3 regions of the Vreelandella sp. 162(4c) genome follow, and region 3 is predicted to be linked to each of the others. Evidence: predicted binding sites of a transcription regulator. Region 3 holds the regulator's gene; each other region holds the start of a gene.
What was found. Region 3 encodes sigma-54, which starts transcription at its own class of promoters, with help from an activator protein. Its sites were predicted from a motif close to TGGCACNNNNNTTGCTNT; they were not measured.
Positions count from the first base shown of each region.

Region 1 (5,534 bases), 2.4 Mb from region 3:
GGGCGTTTCTGAATGAATAGGATAATAAAGACCAACACGATAATTTTGGCCAACACCGCGCCTGCCCAGGGTTCCAGCACCTGGTTAATGACCCCCAGCGATAGCCCGGCCACCAGCGTGCCCCACAGGTTACCCACGCCGCCGAACACCACCACCATGAAGGAGTCGATGATGTAGTTCTGCCCCAGGTTGGGGCCGACGTTGGTGAGCTGGGAGAGCGCGACACCGGCAAGCCCGGCCACACCCGAACCTAGCGCAAAAGTCATGATATCCACACGAGTGGCACGAATGCCCATGGAGCGTGCCATGGCGCGGTTTTGAGTCACCGCACGTACCTCAAGCCCCAGCCGGGTACGACGCATAATCAGCATCAGCCCGGCAAACACCACCAGCGCAAAGCCAAGCACGTACATGCGGTTTAGCGTTAATGAGAGTGCATCGTTAACCACCAGTGAACCGCTCATCCACTCCGGGGTAATCACGGTGCGGTTAAGCGGTGAAATCACCGTGCGCACCAGCTGCTGCAGAATCAAACTGATACCAAAGGTCGCCAGCAGCGTCTCCAGCGGGCGGCCTTTGAGGAACTGGATAACACCGCGCTCGATCGCCACACCCGCCAGAGCAGCGACCATAAAGCCTGCGGGAATCGATAGAATCAACGCCAGCCCAGGCTGGCCGGGCAGCAGTTGCTGCATCGCCCAGGTGGTGTAGGCGCCCAGCATCATCAGCTCGCCGTGGGCCATGTTGATCACGCCCATGACCCCGAAGGTGATCGCCAGACCAATGGCAGCTAGCACCAGCACTGAGCCGAGGCTCAAGCCGAAATAGAGCGTTTCCAGACCACGATTGATTTTGAGTTGCTGCTCAATGCCCGCCAGAGAAGCGGCAGCGGCATTGGCGACGACGGGATCATCGCTATTGACTGCCCGGCTCAATGCCACGCGGGAACGGGGGTGTAGGCTGCCGTCCAGCGCTTCGACCCCAGCCATTTCGCCCGCTTCAGCACGGTAGATCGCCACGGCCTGAGTCAGCCGGTAGCGCACCTGCTCGTCCTCTTCCTGTTCGATCAAGTCGTCGAGGGTGGGCACCAGCTCACCATCTACTTCACCTAACAGGCGCTCGGCCGAGGTACGGCGGCGCTCCACGTTAGGTGAGTAGAGGTCAACTACCGCGATGGCGCTGCGCAGTTGATTACGTAGGTTGTTGTTGATGCCAATACGCTCCAGGTCACGGCGGGACATCTCGCCCAACGCTTCGCCGGTTAGGACATCGGCCACCGGCCAGTCGCGGCCGCGGTTCTCGAGCACCAGCACGAACCGGCCATCTTCGGTACGCTGCAAGCGGCCATCCAGCAAGGCCTGCAGCCAGTCTCGGGCGCGTTCGTCATCGCTTTGCAAAATGGCGGTGATCGCGTCGCCTTTGGCGGCGTAAGACTCAACGTCCAGCGCCTCCAACAGTTCGAGCGCGGCCGCATCGTCGGCAGTATTCGTGGAGCTCGTTTGTGCTTGGGCGGTCACTGTGATGCTTAACAACAGTAGGCACAGCAGCCCTAAGGAAAGGAAACGCCTCATGGGGTTCTTCCTTTGGTTATCTAAGAGGGTAACTGAATATATCGGTGCCAGCGCAGGCTTCCGCGAGGGCGCTGTAAACCCATCCTTGGGCGCTACTTTTGCCATCTGACCGCCATGGATGGCGGAAATGCCGGAATAGTAAGGAACCTTTCCGGCCATGGCAAAAGACCCTCGCTTCAGCCTGCCCTAGCACCAGCGAGCGGGCAGTTTTAAAAGAAGTTATTTCCACTGCGATAGACGTGCTTACTCAGCGAGCGCCGCTTCGGCTTCTTCTGCTGCGGTGCTGCCACCGCACGAGCCGTTCACGACGTTGAAGTTGCCGCACTCCATCGGCTTGCGCCAATCGGCAATCAGGTCACGGGAGCCAGGCAGGTAGTCAGACCAGGCGTCGCCCGCCACGGTAGACGGCGTCTGCCAAACGATATCGAACTGACCGTTGTCCTGAATCTCACCGATCAGCACCGGCTTGGTGATGTGGTGGTTGGGCATCATCGCCGCATAACCGCCGGAGAGGTTAGGTACGGTCACACCGATAATGGCGTCTTTCACCGTATCGACGTCTGTCGTGCCCGCTTTGCGAACCGCTTCGGCCCACATGTTGAAGCCGATGTAGTGCGCTTCCATTGGGTCGTTGGTGACGGCCATATCGTCGCCGGTGTACTCAATCCAGGCATCGATAAAGTCGTAGTTGTCATCGTTATCGACGCTCATGAAGTAGTTCCATGCCGCCAGGTGGCCCACCAGCGGGCCGGTATCAATACCGGTAAGCTCCTGCTCACCCACCGAGAAGGCGATGACGGGAATATCGGCAGCGTCGATACCCTGGTTGGAGAGCTCGGTATAGAATGGCACGTTGGCGTCGCCGTTAACCGTCGAGATTACGGCGGTCGGTTTACCCTCTTCACCGAAGCGGCGAATTTCTGCCACGATGTTCTGCCAATCGGAGTGACCGAACGGCGTGTAGTTGACCATGATGTCCTCATCCGCGATGCCGTGTTCATCCTTGAGGAAGGCCTCGAGGATACGATTGGTAGTGCGCGGGTAGACATAGTCGGTACCCACTAGCGCAAAGCGCTCGATACCGACTTCGTTGATAAGGTATTCAACCGCAGGAATCGCCTGCTGGTTAGGCGCTGCGCCGGTGTAGAAGACGTTTTCAGAAGACTCTTCGCCTTCATACTGCACCGGGTAGAACAGCAGCCCGTTGAGCTCCTCTACGACGGGCAGTACGGATTTACGCGAAACCGACGTCCAGTTGCCGAAAATCACGTCCACTTCTTCCTGGTCTAGTAGCTCCCGGGCGCGTTCGGCAAACAGCGGCCAGTTAGACGCGGGATCAACCACCACGGCTTCTAACTGACGGCCGAGCAAACCACCGGCTTCGTTCTGCTGCTCAATAAGCATTTCGACGGTGTCTTTGAGGACGGTCTCACTAATCGCCATGGTGCCGGAAAGCGAGTGCAGGATACCGACTTTGATCGGGTCATCGTCTTGGGCGATGGCTTGGGTGCTGGCCCCCATGATGGCAGCGGTGAGTAAAGCGGTCGCGAAACGGCCACTTGAAAGGAAGGGGCGAGGGTGTGTCGAGCGTTTGAGAGTGTTCATTGTTAATCTCCTTGCACCCCTTATGGCTGGGGTTTGTTATGACCGAGGCTTGATGATTGGCTTCGCACTTGGGGTTGTTGTGTTAGCTCCCCAATACGTCCACTAGCCATTAACACTTGCAAGGGATGCGCCAGATTGACACAAAGTTGTCTTATAGCTCTTTAATCAGCCACTTAATAATCATCAGGAAATCTCAACACTCACCGTATGCACCAAAATAAAGCACAAGAACGCATCTAAAGCACCCTCACAATGCACCAATAAAATCCAGTGCACCAACTAAGTACTTGAGCTTTTTTGAATACAGATCAGTAACGTAATACTTACTTATTAGTTACAACTCACTCTTTGTTGTCAGTTAAAAAGCAGTTAAAAAAGGAGCCTTGGCATCACCAAGGCTCCTTGCTATTCACCCTTTAAGTAGTGGCGTTAAACAGCCACGTCGGGTGGAATTTTCTTACGGCGTTTTTTCAGTAACGGCAGACCAAGCGACAGCAAGGCGACGACCAGTAGGCCAAGCGAGATAGGCTTGTCGATAAAGGTCATCCAGTCGCCACCGGAGATCTGCAGCGCGCGACGCAAGGACTCTTCCATAATGTTGCCCAGAATCAGCGCTAAAATCAGCGGCGCCGCGGGGAAACCAAACAGGCGCATACCCAGGCCCACCAGGCCAAAACCGAGCAGCAGCAACAGATCAAACACACTGAAGCTCATGCCGTAGACGCCGATCATGCAGAAGATCAAAATCAGCGACAGCAGTAGCGGCTTGGGCAGATCAAGAATCTTGGCGATCAGCGGTATCAACGGCAGGTTAAGCACCAGCAGGAAGATATTACCGATATACATACTGGCAACCACGCCCCAGAACACGTCCGGACGCTCTGTCAGCATCATTGGGCCGGGATTGACCCCCATGACCAGCAGGGCACCCAGCAGTACTGCGGTGGTACCCGAACCCGGTACACCCAGCGTCAACAGCGGCACAAAGGAGCCGGTACAGGCGGCGTTGTTGGCCGCTTCCGGCGCGGCCACGCCTTTGATATTGCCCTGCCCAAAGGTGTCGCCATCTTTGGCAATGCGTTTTTCCATGCTGTAACCCAGGAACGAACCAATGGTCGCGCCAGCCCCCGGCAGAACGCCGGTGAAGAAGCCCAACACCGAGCTGCGGCCAACGGGGCCAGCGATCTCTTTGACTTCGCTACGAGTCAGTTTCAGCGAGCCAATCGCATTACGCGGCGCCTCTTTGCCACCACCGCCGCGCAGCAGCATGTAGAACACCTCGGCAAGCGCAAAAATCCCCAGCGCCACCACCAGGAAGTCGATACCGTCGAGAAGCTGAACGGAGCCGAAGGTAAAACGCTCGGTACCGGTCTGCATATCGATACCCACAATCGAGATAATTACCCCCACCACGGCGGCAATCAGCCCCTTGATCAGCGATTTATCCGACAGCGAGACCACGGCGGTTAAGCCCAGCACCATCAGTGCAAAGTACTCGGAAGGGCCAAAGCTTACGGCCACTTTGGAAAGCAGCGGAGCCACCAGCATCAAGAAAATAACCGATACCGTACCGCCCACAAATGACGAGTAGGCGGCAATCGCCAGCGCTTTACCCGCCAGACCTTTTTTGGCCATCGGGTAGCCGTCAAAGGAGGTTGCTACGGTACCCGCAACGCCGGGGGCGTTGAGCAGAATCGAGGAAGTAGAGCCACCGAAGATGGCGCCGTAGTAAACCCCTGCCATCAGGATCAAACCCGACGAGGGTTCCATGGCAAAGGTGATAGGAATCATCAGGGCAAGTGCACTGATAGGGCCAAGGCCCGGCAGCATGCCGATAATGGTGCCAGCAAATACACCGGCAAATACGTAGGCAATATTGATTGGCTCAAGCGCGATGCCAAAGCCGTACATCAAATTATTGAAGGCATCCATGGGAATTACTCTCTTAAGAACTGCTAGCGGAAAGACCTGCTAACAAGGCTTTGTTTAGAAAGGCAGCAAGCCAGTGGGCAGGTAAACATCCATCACCTTCGTCATGGTCAGGTAGAGCGCTAGCACTACCCCCAGCGACGTAGCGAGGTTGACCCCATGGCGGCGATAGCCGTAGTAGGCCGTCAATCCAACGCAGAGCAGCGTAGAAGCAAGTACAAAACCCAGCGGCACCAGCAATAGCGCGTAGGCGGCAATCGCCAACGAAGTCACGATGACCCGCGCCCAGGGCGTCAGTAGCAGCGGCCCGTGCTGCGCCTCTTCGTCGACTTCATCGGCACCGGCTATCGGGGTGGGTTTCTCAAAAAATAGAAACACCGACAGGATCAGTAGCGAGAAGCCTAATACTTTAGGAAACAGGTCAGAATC
Region 1 covers NZ_CM176981.1:2,920,986-2,926,519, reverse strand. Annotated here, with positions in the region: gene urtB (urea ABC transporter permease subunit UrtB) at 1-1,571, opposite strand, end outside; gene urtA (urea ABC transporter substrate-binding protein) at 1,815-3,176, opposite strand; gene AC4EYZ_RS13520 (tripartite tricarboxylate transporter permease) at 3,606-5,108, opposite strand; gene AC4EYZ_RS13515 (tripartite tricarboxylate transporter TctB family protein) at 5,163-5,534, opposite strand, start outside.
Region 1: urtA (urea ABC transporter substrate-binding protein) is a predicted target of sigma-54. The motif match lies at 3,292-3,309, and genes of this name have one in related genera.

Region 2 (5,534 bases), 1.8 Mb from region 3:
CAACGCAGGTCAGAACGAAATCGGCGTTAAGTTCAACACGCTGGTGAAGAAAGCTGACGAAGTTCAGGAAATGAAGTACGTGATCCACAACGTGGCCCACGCGTATGGCAAAACGGCCACCTTTATGCCGAAGCCGCTGGTCGGTGATAACGGTTCGGGTATGCACGTTCACCAGTCTTTCTGGAAAGATGGCAACAACCAGTTCGCCGGTGACGAGTACGCTGGTCTGTCTGAAATGGCGCTTTTCTACATCGGCGGCATCATCAAGCACGCCCGTGCCCTGAACGCCTTTACTAACGCTTCTACCAACTCATACAAGCGTCTGGTTCCTGGCTTTGAAGCGCCGGTCATGCTGGCCTACAGTGCCCGCAACCGTTCGGCTTCAATCCGTATTCCTTACACCGCCAGCCCGAAAGGCAAGCGTGTGGAAGCGCGCTTCCCTGATCCGACTGCCAACCCTTACCTGGCGTTCTCTGCCATGTTGATGGCGGGTATCGACGGTATCAAAAACAAGATCCACCCTGGCGATGCCATGGACAAAAACCTGTACGACCTGCCGCCAGAAGAAGGCAAGTCAGTACCGACTGTGGCGCACAGCCTGGATCAAGCACTGGAAGCCCTCGACGCTGACCGTGCGTTCTTGACCGAAGGTGGCGTGTTCACCGACGAAATGATCGATGCCTACATCGACCTCAAGATGGAAGAAGTGGAGCGTATTCGTATGACCACTCACCCCATCGAGTTTGATATGTACTACAGTTGTTAAGTACAGCTGTTAAGTACAGCTGCTAATCAGCGTTCCTCGCCTCTGGCTGTTACTATCAGCCAGGCGGTGGTAACAATGATTGCCAATAGAACCCCGCTACGGCGGGGTTTTTTTATTGCTGGGAGGCTGAGAAGCGTGCCAGAGGGGCGATGAGCAGTGTGCTGGTAGCTCTCTTGGGCGTGGGGGAGTGGGTGGCACGGCGTTCGGGCAGGCGGTGTATCGGGTGACCGATCAGCACGGCAACGTTACCTTTACCGATAACCCAAGCAGCCCTTTATGCCCTGCGACCACTTTTCCATCGCTCTGCCCCAGCAAGGCGCACAGGTGGAAGAGGGAATGACCGTGGTGGAGGTGGTTATTGCGCCACCGTTGCGCGACGACCATCAGGTACGGCTGTTGGTGAATGGCGAGATTAGCCAGAAAGCGCGCACAGCGATGTCTTCTGGTTAACGTGCCTGCCGCAAGGGGGCACGAGATCCAGGCAGAATGCTGGAGAGCAGCCAGCGTTTACAGCACCGCACGGCAGCGGTGACGATTACGGTTCCTTAAGAGCGCTTTAATAAACGCGATCAAAAAAACAGCCCTAAGTATTACCTACCAAAACCTGGGTGCACTAAAGTGGTGCATGAGCAGGAGCATTTGGCACGGCAAGTGCGCTAAAACGATTCGCGCTCTTTCGCTGCGATGCCCGCAAGCCGTGCAAATGGACATAAACGTATAGTTGGCGCGCTTTTTGCAGCTCCCTCATTGATCATCCACCTGTAGGTCTGTATCGGCGATGGAAGACGCGATTTTTCAGGACACCACCATGCATCAGCGTTTGCTTGAGCATCTCACCACAGCGGTATTGCTGCTAGACGGCGAACTGCGTGTGCGATGGATGAACCCTGCCGCTGAAGCGTTGTTAGCGGTCAGCCTTAGCCGTGTTCACGGCATCAGCCTGGATACGCTACTTGGCGGGGATGTAAGCATTGACGAAGTATTGGCCAAGGCGCGGGATGCGTTTCACCCCTATACCCAGCGTGAAGCACGCATTACCCCGTTGAATAGCGAACCGCTCACGGTGGACTACACGGTGACGCCCTTATCCGACGATGAGCTGTTACTGGAAGTAGAGCCGCGGGATCGGCTGATGCAGATCTCCCGAGAAGAGGCGCTAACCACACGCCAGGAGACCATCAAGGTGCTCGCCCGCGGGCTCGCCCATGAAGTCAAAAACCCGCTGGGTGGCATTCGCGGGGCAGCACAGCTACTAGAGCGTGATCTAGACGACCCGGCGCTGCGCGAATATACCCATATCATTGTTGAAGAGGTGGATCGGCTGCGCGACCTGGTCGACTCCATGCTCGGCCCTAACCGGATGCTTAAACACGAGCCAGTCAACATCCATAAGGTGCTGGAGCGAGTGCGGGCGCTGCTGATTGCCGAACACCCTAGTGTGACAATCAGCCGTGATTACGACCCCAGCTTGCCCGATCTTTCCGGCGATGAATCGCAAATGATTCAGGCGGTGCTCAATGTGGCGCGCAATGCGGTACAGGCCATGAGCGATGCACAAACGCCGGAGCCCACTTTAATACTACGCACCCGTGCCCGTCGCCAGTTTACGCTTGGCGCCGAACGTCACCGGCTGGTCAGTGAAGTCGCCGTGATCGATAACGGCCCCGGCATTCCCGATACGCTGCAGGAAACACTGTTTTATCCCATGGTGTCGGGACGCGCGGAAGGCAGCGGCCTTGGGCTCTCTATTGCCCAGTCGATTTTGCACCAACATCAAGGATTGATTGAATGCGATTCACGTCCTGGACACACCGAATTTCGTTTACTGATTCCCATGGTTATTAATTTCACCGGAGAAGCGTCATGACTGAGGCTGCACGTAATGATGTTGCGCGGGTGGTCATTGTCGATGATGACCGCGCTATCCGCTGGGTGCTGGAGCGCGCCTTGGCGCAACCCGACCTTGACGTTGAGTGTATCGAGCGCGCCGACGTTGCCCTGACACGTTTGTTGGAAAACCCACCCGACGTGCTGGTTACCGATATTCGTATGCCAGGTATCGACGGGCTGGATCTAATGTCCCGGGTACGCGAAGCGCATCCTGACCTGCCGGTGATCGTGATGACCGCGCACTCCGACCTGGACAGCGCCGTGGCCTCGTATCAGGGCGGGGCATTTGAATACCTGCCCAAGCCGTTCGATGTTGACGAGGCCCTGGCGCTGGTACGTCGCGCCGTGGCTCACGCCCGTGAACGCCAGCGTCCGGTGACCGTGCCGGAAGGCTTGAACGCCGAAATTATCGGTGAAGCGCCCGCCATGCAGGAGGTGTTCCGTGCCATTGGTCGCCTCTCGCACTCCCACATCACGGTGTTGATTAATGGGGAGTCGGGAACCGGCAAAGAGCGCGTTGCCCAGGCACTCCATCAGCATAGCCCTCGTGCGGGCAAGCCGTTTATTGCCCTCAATATGGCGGCGATTCCCCGTGATTTGATTGAGTCTGAGCTGTTTGGTCACGAGAAGGGGGCTTTTACCGGGGCGACCCAGCAGCGCCAGGGGCGGTTTGAGCAAGCCAACGGCGGTACGCTATTTTTAGACGAAATAGGCGATATGCCCGCTGAAACCCAAACGCGGCTACTGCGCGTGCTGGCCGATGGAGAGTTCTATCGCGTTGGCGGGCATACGCCGGTCAAAGTGGATGTGCGCATTATTGCTGCCACCCACCAAAACCTAGAAGTGTTGGTGGATGACGGCCGCTTCCGGGAGGATTTGTTCCACCGCCTGAACGTGATCCGTATTCACCTGCCCAAGCTTGCCGAGCGCCGCGAAGATATCCCTCGTTTAACGCGGCACTTTTTAGCTGAAGCGGCGAAAGAGCTGACGACCGATATCAAGGTGCTGACCAGCGAAGCGGAAGCCCACCTAACGCGTTTGCCGTGGCCCGGCAACGTGCGGCAGTTAGAAAATATCTGCCGTTGGCTCACCGTGATGGCATCAGGGCGTGAGATTCTGGTTGAAGATCTACCGCCGGAGCTGCGTTCACCCAGCGCTTCTGAAAGCAGCGCCCACGGCGATTGGCGCACGGCGTTTCGTGACTGGGCGGATCATGCCCTGGCCGAAGGCCATACCCATCTACTGGAAGAAGCGGTGCCCGATTTTGAGCGGATTCTGATTGAGACAGCGCTAAAACATACCGGCGGGCGCAAAGGGGAAGCCGCCGAGCTGCTGGGCTGGGGGCGCAATACGCTCACGCGTAAACTGAAAACACTGCTACCGGCACTCGCTGACGAGTAAACGTTAGGAGCCTGTCTGGCTTAACACTGATCTACTGCGAATCCCGGTATTTTGGCCAACTTTATTCGATCGATTTCGTTAAATAGCACGCTATTCGCCTCAATCGATCGATAAATTTGGCTCAAAATTCGTGCTTCTCGCGACGATCGGCCAAGCCAGACAGGCTCCTAGTCGCCAGCGAGTATATATACCGCATCGGCTAGGGTGGTGGGGTTGGGCAAAGTGCAGTCGCTACTGGTGAGTGGCTGCTCATCCTGCCACCACTACCCTGGGCTTGGGTAGGCTGCCGAAGTGACGCTGGGCAGCAACAGCGTTGTCTATGGCAGTTATTGTGTCGCTTCAATGCGCCTGATTTCGGCAAGTAACGCTTCTGCTTCTTCAGTAAGTGTGGCATTGGCACGCATATCGCCATTGCGTGAAGCCTCCATGGCGGCTTGTAGTTTGCGCTCATACTCTTGTTGAAGCTTCTTTTTGGGGTCACGCTTAAACATACCTAACATGAGCAATCTCCTCGCTATCAATGTCTCTTGTACACTATTTGTATAGGATTGAAGTGCTCGTGTCGAATGTTTGCTTTAACTAGCCTTGCTAATCGTAGTGATTAGGCGTGGCGCACTGGCATAAGAAGCGCTCAAAATCACATAAAATAGTCTCCAGGCTCGCGTGCAGGCGGTGATCGTCGTCAACCATCCGCAGCGATAGGCGCTGAAGACGAGCACGTTCGATCACCGGTTCAGGGGCAACCACATCATCCCGCCAGCCGTGAATAATATGGCTGTGCTGCGCCTGAATAACCGGTGACGTTTCCGGATAGTCGGCAAGTCCCAACGCAGGCGCCAGCAGAAAGCAGCCCAACACCGGCTGCTGAGCGCTAACTGCCGCGCTTAGCCAACCCCCCAAGCTTGAGCCTGCCAGCACACACTGGGCAGGATCATCTCCGCGCTCGGCTAATACTCTCAGCAGGTATTCAAGGCGTTGCTGTGGCTCTGCTATGCCTCGATAATCCATGACCACCGGCTCACAGTCATCCAGCTTTTGCGCAACACCTTTCATTGCCTGGGTTTTCAGTGCGCCTGGCCCGCTCTCAAGGCCATGGGATAGATAAACGGTCATCATAACGGTTAGCTCGCTGCACGCTGGATAGCTTCGCCACCCTGTTGAAGGTCTTCACCCGCACCGCGAATGGTATTACAGCCACTGACCAGCATCAGGGTCACCACCATCACGAAGCCGAGGGCGATAGTGCGTTTCATAAAAGCCTCCTTCGAAGGCATACCGTTAGTGAAAGGAGTAGAAAGCAAAAATACCCTCTGTCGTGACGATACGCTACGGTTTTCAATACGTTTAAACACAAGGAAGCATAGCAGTGTGCCTCGAAACCGTATGTTTATGTCGCATGTGCCACTTCTATACATGGAAAATAGAGGTGGAGAGTGCTTTGTCATTCACTTTTTATTGTTTTAAGTAATTGTTTTTT
Region 2 covers NZ_CM176981.1:2,271,834-2,277,367, reverse strand. Annotated here, with positions in the region: gene glnA (glutamate--ammonia ligase) at 1-766, shown strand, start outside; gene AC4EYZ_RS10410 (hypothetical protein) at 879-1,004, opposite strand; gene AC4EYZ_RS10405 (DUF4124 domain-containing protein) at 954-1,106, shown strand; gene AC4EYZ_RS10400 (hypothetical protein) at 1,043-1,216, shown strand; gene glnL (nitrogen regulation protein NR(II)) at 1,575-2,633, shown strand; gene ntrC (nitrogen regulation protein NR(I)) at 2,630-4,057, shown strand; gene AC4EYZ_RS10385 (DUF6435 family protein) at 4,384-4,557, opposite strand; gene AC4EYZ_RS10380 (YqiA/YcfP family alpha/beta fold hydrolase) at 4,646-5,173, opposite strand; gene AC4EYZ_RS10375 (entericidin A/B family lipoprotein) at 5,179-5,310, opposite strand.
Region 2: glnL (nitrogen regulation protein NR(II)) is a predicted target of sigma-54. The motif match lies at 1,489-1,506, and genes of this name have one in related genera.

Region 3 (5,534 bases):
TTCGGTTTAGCGATACCTTTATCAGTGTTAGCCCAAACCAACTCATCTTCCCAGGCCCCAGTGGAAGTGGAAGCCGACCGTTTAGATCTTGATCAGCGGGCAGGCACAGCTGTTTATACTGGGGATGTGGACATTCGCCAAGGCGAAATGCAGCTGCGCGGCGAGCGGGTAGAGATCGAACGCAACGACGCGGGCGAACTCTCGACAGCCACCGCTACCGGTGAGCGCGCCTACTTGCGCCATCAAGGCGAAGGGCAAGAAGGCCCCACGGAAGGCTGGGCGCGGCGGATTATTTATCACGTCGCCGAGCGTCGCGTAGAGCTGATCGACCAAGCCGAACTGACCCAGCAAGAGGACACCTTTAGTGGCGGTCGCCTTGAGTATTTTATTGACCGAGAAGTGATTCAAGCGCGCTCTGACGTTGATGGCAGCGAGCCCCAGCGCATACGCATGACCCTTCAGCCTGAACAATAGGGAGCCTAGCTGTGGCCACTGCAGACACTGCGCCGATCAAAACCCTTTATGCCCACCACCTGGCTAAAAGCTACAAACGCCGCCGAGTGGTCAAAGACATCAATCTGGAGATATCCCAAGGCAGTGTCGTTGGCCTTTTGGGCCCCAACGGCGCGGGCAAAACCACCTCATTTTATATGATTGTTGGGCTGGTCAAATCCGACGCTGGCAAGGTGGGTATCGACGATGTGGATTTAACGCGCGCCCCCATGCACGAGCGCGCAGCCGCGGGGATTGGCTATCTACCTCAAGAGGCGTCTATTTTCCGCAAACTCTCGGTTGCCGAGAATATTATGGCGATACTCGAGACCCGCAAAGAGCTTAACCGCAGCGACCGCGAACAGCGCCTGGAAGCGCTACTCGAAGACTTCCATATCACCCATATTCGCGACAACCTGGGCATGAGCCTTTCGGGCGGCGAGCGCAGGCGTGTAGAAATAGCCCGCTCGCTAGCCACAGAGCCCGCTTTTATTCTGCTCGATGAGCCTTTTGCGGGCGTTGACCCCATCTCGGTAGGTGAGATTAAAACCATCATTCGTGCACTGAAACAGCGCCATATCGGCGTGCTGATCACCGATCACAACGTGCGTGAAACACTAGACATTTGCGATACCGCCTATATCGTCGGCGATGGGCAAATCATCGCCAGTGGCTCGCCCGCCTCGATTCTCACCAACCAAAAAGTAAGGGATGTGTATTTGGGCGCCGATTTTCGCCTGTAATGTTTTTGCCTTAATTGCCCCTAAATAGCGCTTTAAAACAACTTTACGACCAATGGCATGCTTATTGCACTTGCGCCAAGCACTCACTCGCACTAGGGTGGAGCATTCTGATTAACGAGTGGTTCTCAGATGGTCATGAAAGCTTCTCTCCAACTGCGTATCGGCACACAGCTGACCATGACGCCCCAGTTGCAGCAGGCCATTGCGCTGCTGCAACTCTCTACGCTGGATCTTCGTCAAGAAATTCAGCAGGCCCTCGATGCCAATCCCATGCTGGAGCAGGAAGATGAATTTAGTGAACAGGCTGTCAGCGAGCCTAAGGAAGAAGAGTGGTCAGAGAGCATCCCTACTGAGCTCTCGGTAGATAGCGACTGGTCAGATACCTATCAAGATATGGGAAGCCAGGGGGGCAGCAGCAGCGAAGGCCCCGACTTTGAGCGCCAGGCAGCCGGGCAGAGCCTTCATGGCCACCTGCTGTGGCAACTCGCCATGACCGATTTTAGCGCTCGCGAGCAGCTTGTCGCGGAAAGTTTAATCGACGCGCTAGACGCCAACGGCTACCTGACCCAGCCGCTCAACGACATCCGTGAAGGGCTTCGTGCCCAGGGCATTGACGGGCTAAGCCAGCGCGAAGTGGAAACCATTCTACTCAAGCTCCAGCAGTTTGAGCCGACCGGCATATTTGCCCGTGACTTGCGTGAATGCTTGATGCTGCAGCTCGCCGCTCTCCCCGATGATACGCCACTGCTGGTTCCCGCCCGCCGCTTGGTGCGGCAGTTTCTCGAAGCGCTTGGCAAAGACGATATGCGTCTGCTGAAACGCCGTCTAGGGCTCGACGACGAACAGCTGGCCGATGTCATCCTGCTTATTCGCAGCCTAGACCCACGCCCAGGCAGCGCCTACGGCGACACCGATGACAGCTATGTCACCCCCGATCTAGTCGTCCGCCACGATAATGAAGGCTGGCATTTAGAGCTCAACCCCGAGGCCCTGCCACGGCTGCGCATTCAGCCCGACTACGCCAGCTTGATTAAGCGTGCGGATAAAAGCGATGACAACCAGTTTCTCAAAGAGCACTTGCAGGAAGCGCGCTGGTTGATCAAGAGCCTCTCTAGCCGAAACGATACGCTGCTGCGTGTTGGTCGCGAAATCATTACCCGCCAGATTGGCTTTTTAGAGCACGGCGAAGAAGCCATGAAACCACTGATACTGGCCGACATTGCCGAAGCCGTGGAGATGCACGAGTCGACTATTTCACGGGTAACGACGCAAAAATATATCCATACACCCCGTGGTGTGTTTGAACTCAAATACTTTTTCTCAAGCCAGGTGAGCGGTCAAGATGGCGACAGCCACTCCAGCACCGCCATCCGTGCACGACTCAAGAAACTGATTCAAGAGGAGCCGCCCGGCAAGCCGCTTTCAGACAGCCGCTTAGTGACGCTATTAGGCGAAGGAGGGATTCAAGTGGCGCGTCGTACGGTGGCGAAATACCGTGAAGCCATGGGCATTCCCTCTTCCAGTGAACGGCGTCGTTTGCGCTAACTTCGTTAACGTTTCAGGGAAACTCTCGACAAGGGCTTTGCAACGCGGCAAAAAGGGTTACAATCGAAGTACAGTCCGATGGATAAGGAGCACGTCAATGCAAGTAAATATCACTGGTCATCACGTAGAACTGACTGACGCCTTGCGTGACTATGTCAACGAAAAGCTTGAGCGTGTAGAGCGCCATTACGACAATATAACTACGGTGCAAGTCACCTTATCAGTGGAGAAAGAGCGCCAGCAGGCCGCCTGTACGCTGCACGCCGCAGGTGCTGACTTACATGCGGAAGCCCTAGACAGTGATATGTACGCCGCTATCGACGCACTAGCGGACAAAATCGACCGTCAACTCGTTAAACACAAGGAAAAAGCACAAGCTCGCGCCCAAGGCGCCGGTGTGCGTTAATTCAATGACGTTGGAAACCATACTCCCCCCGGAACGCGTTCTGTTCGACGTCCCCGGGGGCAGCAAAAAAAGGGTGCTGGAGTTTTACAGCACCTTTATCGCCCAAAATATCCCCAGCCTGGACAGCCAAGAAGTGTTTAGCCGTTTAATCGGCCGCGAGCGCTTAGGTAGTACGGGTATTGGTAACGGCGTGGCTATTCCTCATGCGCGTAGCCCCCACTGCAACGCCCCTATCGCTGGATTTTTGAAACTGGCTGAAGCGATCGATTTTGACGCTATCGACGGCGACCCGGTAGATCTGGTGTTTGTCCTGTTGGTACCCGAAGAGGCAGATGACACGCATCTCTCACTACTGGGTCAGGTAGCGACCATCATGAATGATGCGGACACGCGCCAGCAACTGCGTAAAGCAGCCAGCCAGCGCGAACTGCTTGAGCTGATTACCGCCAAAATTCGCGAGCAATCAGCGGCCTAAGGGTCTGAAACCCTGTTCAGGGCAGATCACAGCAGGTTATCCGCTCACCACCCTCAACGCAGCTTGATCAAAGCAAAGAGAGACTCTATGCAACTGGTGATCATTAGCGGCCGCTCCGGGTCAGGTAAATCTATCGCCTTGCAAGCGCTGGAAGATCTTGGCTACTACGCGATTGATAACCTCCCAGCTATGTTGCTGGGGTCGTTGGTGGATGAACTGCGTGACCAGGGCGACCGAGCACATTTAGCGGTGAGTATTGATGCCCGCAATTTGCCGGGAGCTCTGGAGCGCCTGCCCTCTTTATTAGACGAGTTGCGCCAGCGTAAAATCGACTTCCAAGTTATTTACCTGACCACCGATGCTCGCATACTGCTTGAGCGTTACTCAGCAACGCGTCGCCGTCATCCGCTGACCCGCGATAGCGAAATGACGCTGGAAGAGGCGATCAATAAAGAAGAGACGACGCTAGAGGATATTCGCGATCTGGCCGATCTATTGATCGATACATCACGATTATCGGTGCACGATTTACGCCGTCGCATTACCGACCAAGTAGCCCATCAGCGGCGCGACAAGCTGACGCTAACGCTGGAATCGTTTGGGTATAAACGCGGCGTACCGTTAGACGCCGACCTGGTCTTCGATGTGCGCTGCCTGCCAAATCCGTACTGGGATCCAACGCTGCGCCAGTTCACTGGCCGCGACGCGGAAATCGTGGCTTTTTTGAACAGCTATCCGATTGTTGATGCCATGAGCGACGACATCTTGGCCTGGCTAGAGCGTTGGCTACCCGCTTACCAGAATAGCCAACGTAGCTACATGACTATCGCGATTGGCTGTACTGGTGGCCAGCACCGCTCGGTCTATATGGCCGAGAAGTTAGCGGAAAAATTGACTCCTAGCATGGGCGAAGTTCAACTTCGCCACCGCGAACTGGGTCTGCACTACACCATAAGCGAACAGTTGGCCGCTCCCCTCGTCAGCGCTTCCACACCTAACGAGCGGCCAGAGACCTCTTAAGCGCGTCTATCCATTAATGACACCACTCGGCGAAAAGGAACCAGGGTGCCAGAACGCATACTTACACTTACCAATCAACGCGGGCTACACGCTCGCGCGGCGACAAAACTGGTCAAATGCGGCCAACAGTTCACGGCAAAAATACGCGTTTACAAACAGCAACAGGCCGCCGACGCCGCCAATATCATGTCACTGCTGATGCTTGCCGCACCTTGTGGCACCGAGCTTAGAATCACCGCCGAAGGCGATGACGCCGAACAGGCGCTTGAAGCGATTCAAGCGCTGTTCGACGCCCGCTTTGAGGAGGATCAGTAAGCCGCCGCTTGGCTTGTTAGTCCCCCGCCACGGTCATGGCATCAATCAACCAGCTACCCGTGTGAACACTGCCACGGGTATCAGTGTCATCGCCAATACCTACTAAGCCAGCAAACATCCGCTCCAGGTTTCCGGCAATGGTGAACTCTTCGACCGGGTACTGCACCTTTCCATTTTCGACCCAAAAACCTGCTGCACCGCGGGAATAGTCACCGGTCACACCGTTGACACCTTGGCCCATCAACTCAGTCACCCAAATACCCCGCCCCATCTCTTGCAACAAGCTTTCGCGTGATTGCAGCGGCGCCGCTAAACGCACGTTACGTGCCCCACCGGCATTGCCCGTGGTTTGCATATCGAGACGACGAGCGCTGTAAGAAGAGAGCATATAGCTGGCAATGCGTCCCTGATCGATAAAGCGATTATTGCGCGTTTGCACGCCCTCGCCATCAAACGGTGAGCTTGCCGTGGCGCCAATCTCCATTGGCCGCTCTTCGAGACTAAACCAGTCGGGAAACAATGGTGTACCGAGCCGGTC
Region 3 covers NZ_CM176981.1:480,530-486,063, forward strand. Annotated here, with positions in the region: gene lptA (lipopolysaccharide transport periplasmic protein LptA) at 1-474, shown strand, start outside; gene lptB (LPS export ABC transporter ATP-binding protein) at 486-1,235, shown strand; gene AC4EYZ_RS02215 (RNA polymerase factor sigma-54) at 1,365-2,780, shown strand; gene hpf (ribosome hibernation-promoting factor, HPF/YfiA family) at 2,878-3,186, shown strand; gene AC4EYZ_RS02225 (PTS sugar transporter subunit IIA) at 3,191-3,661, shown strand; gene rapZ (RNase adapter RapZ) at 3,749-4,681, shown strand; gene AC4EYZ_RS02235 (HPr family phosphocarrier protein) at 4,727-4,996, shown strand; gene pmbA (metalloprotease PmbA) at 5,013-5,534, opposite strand, start outside.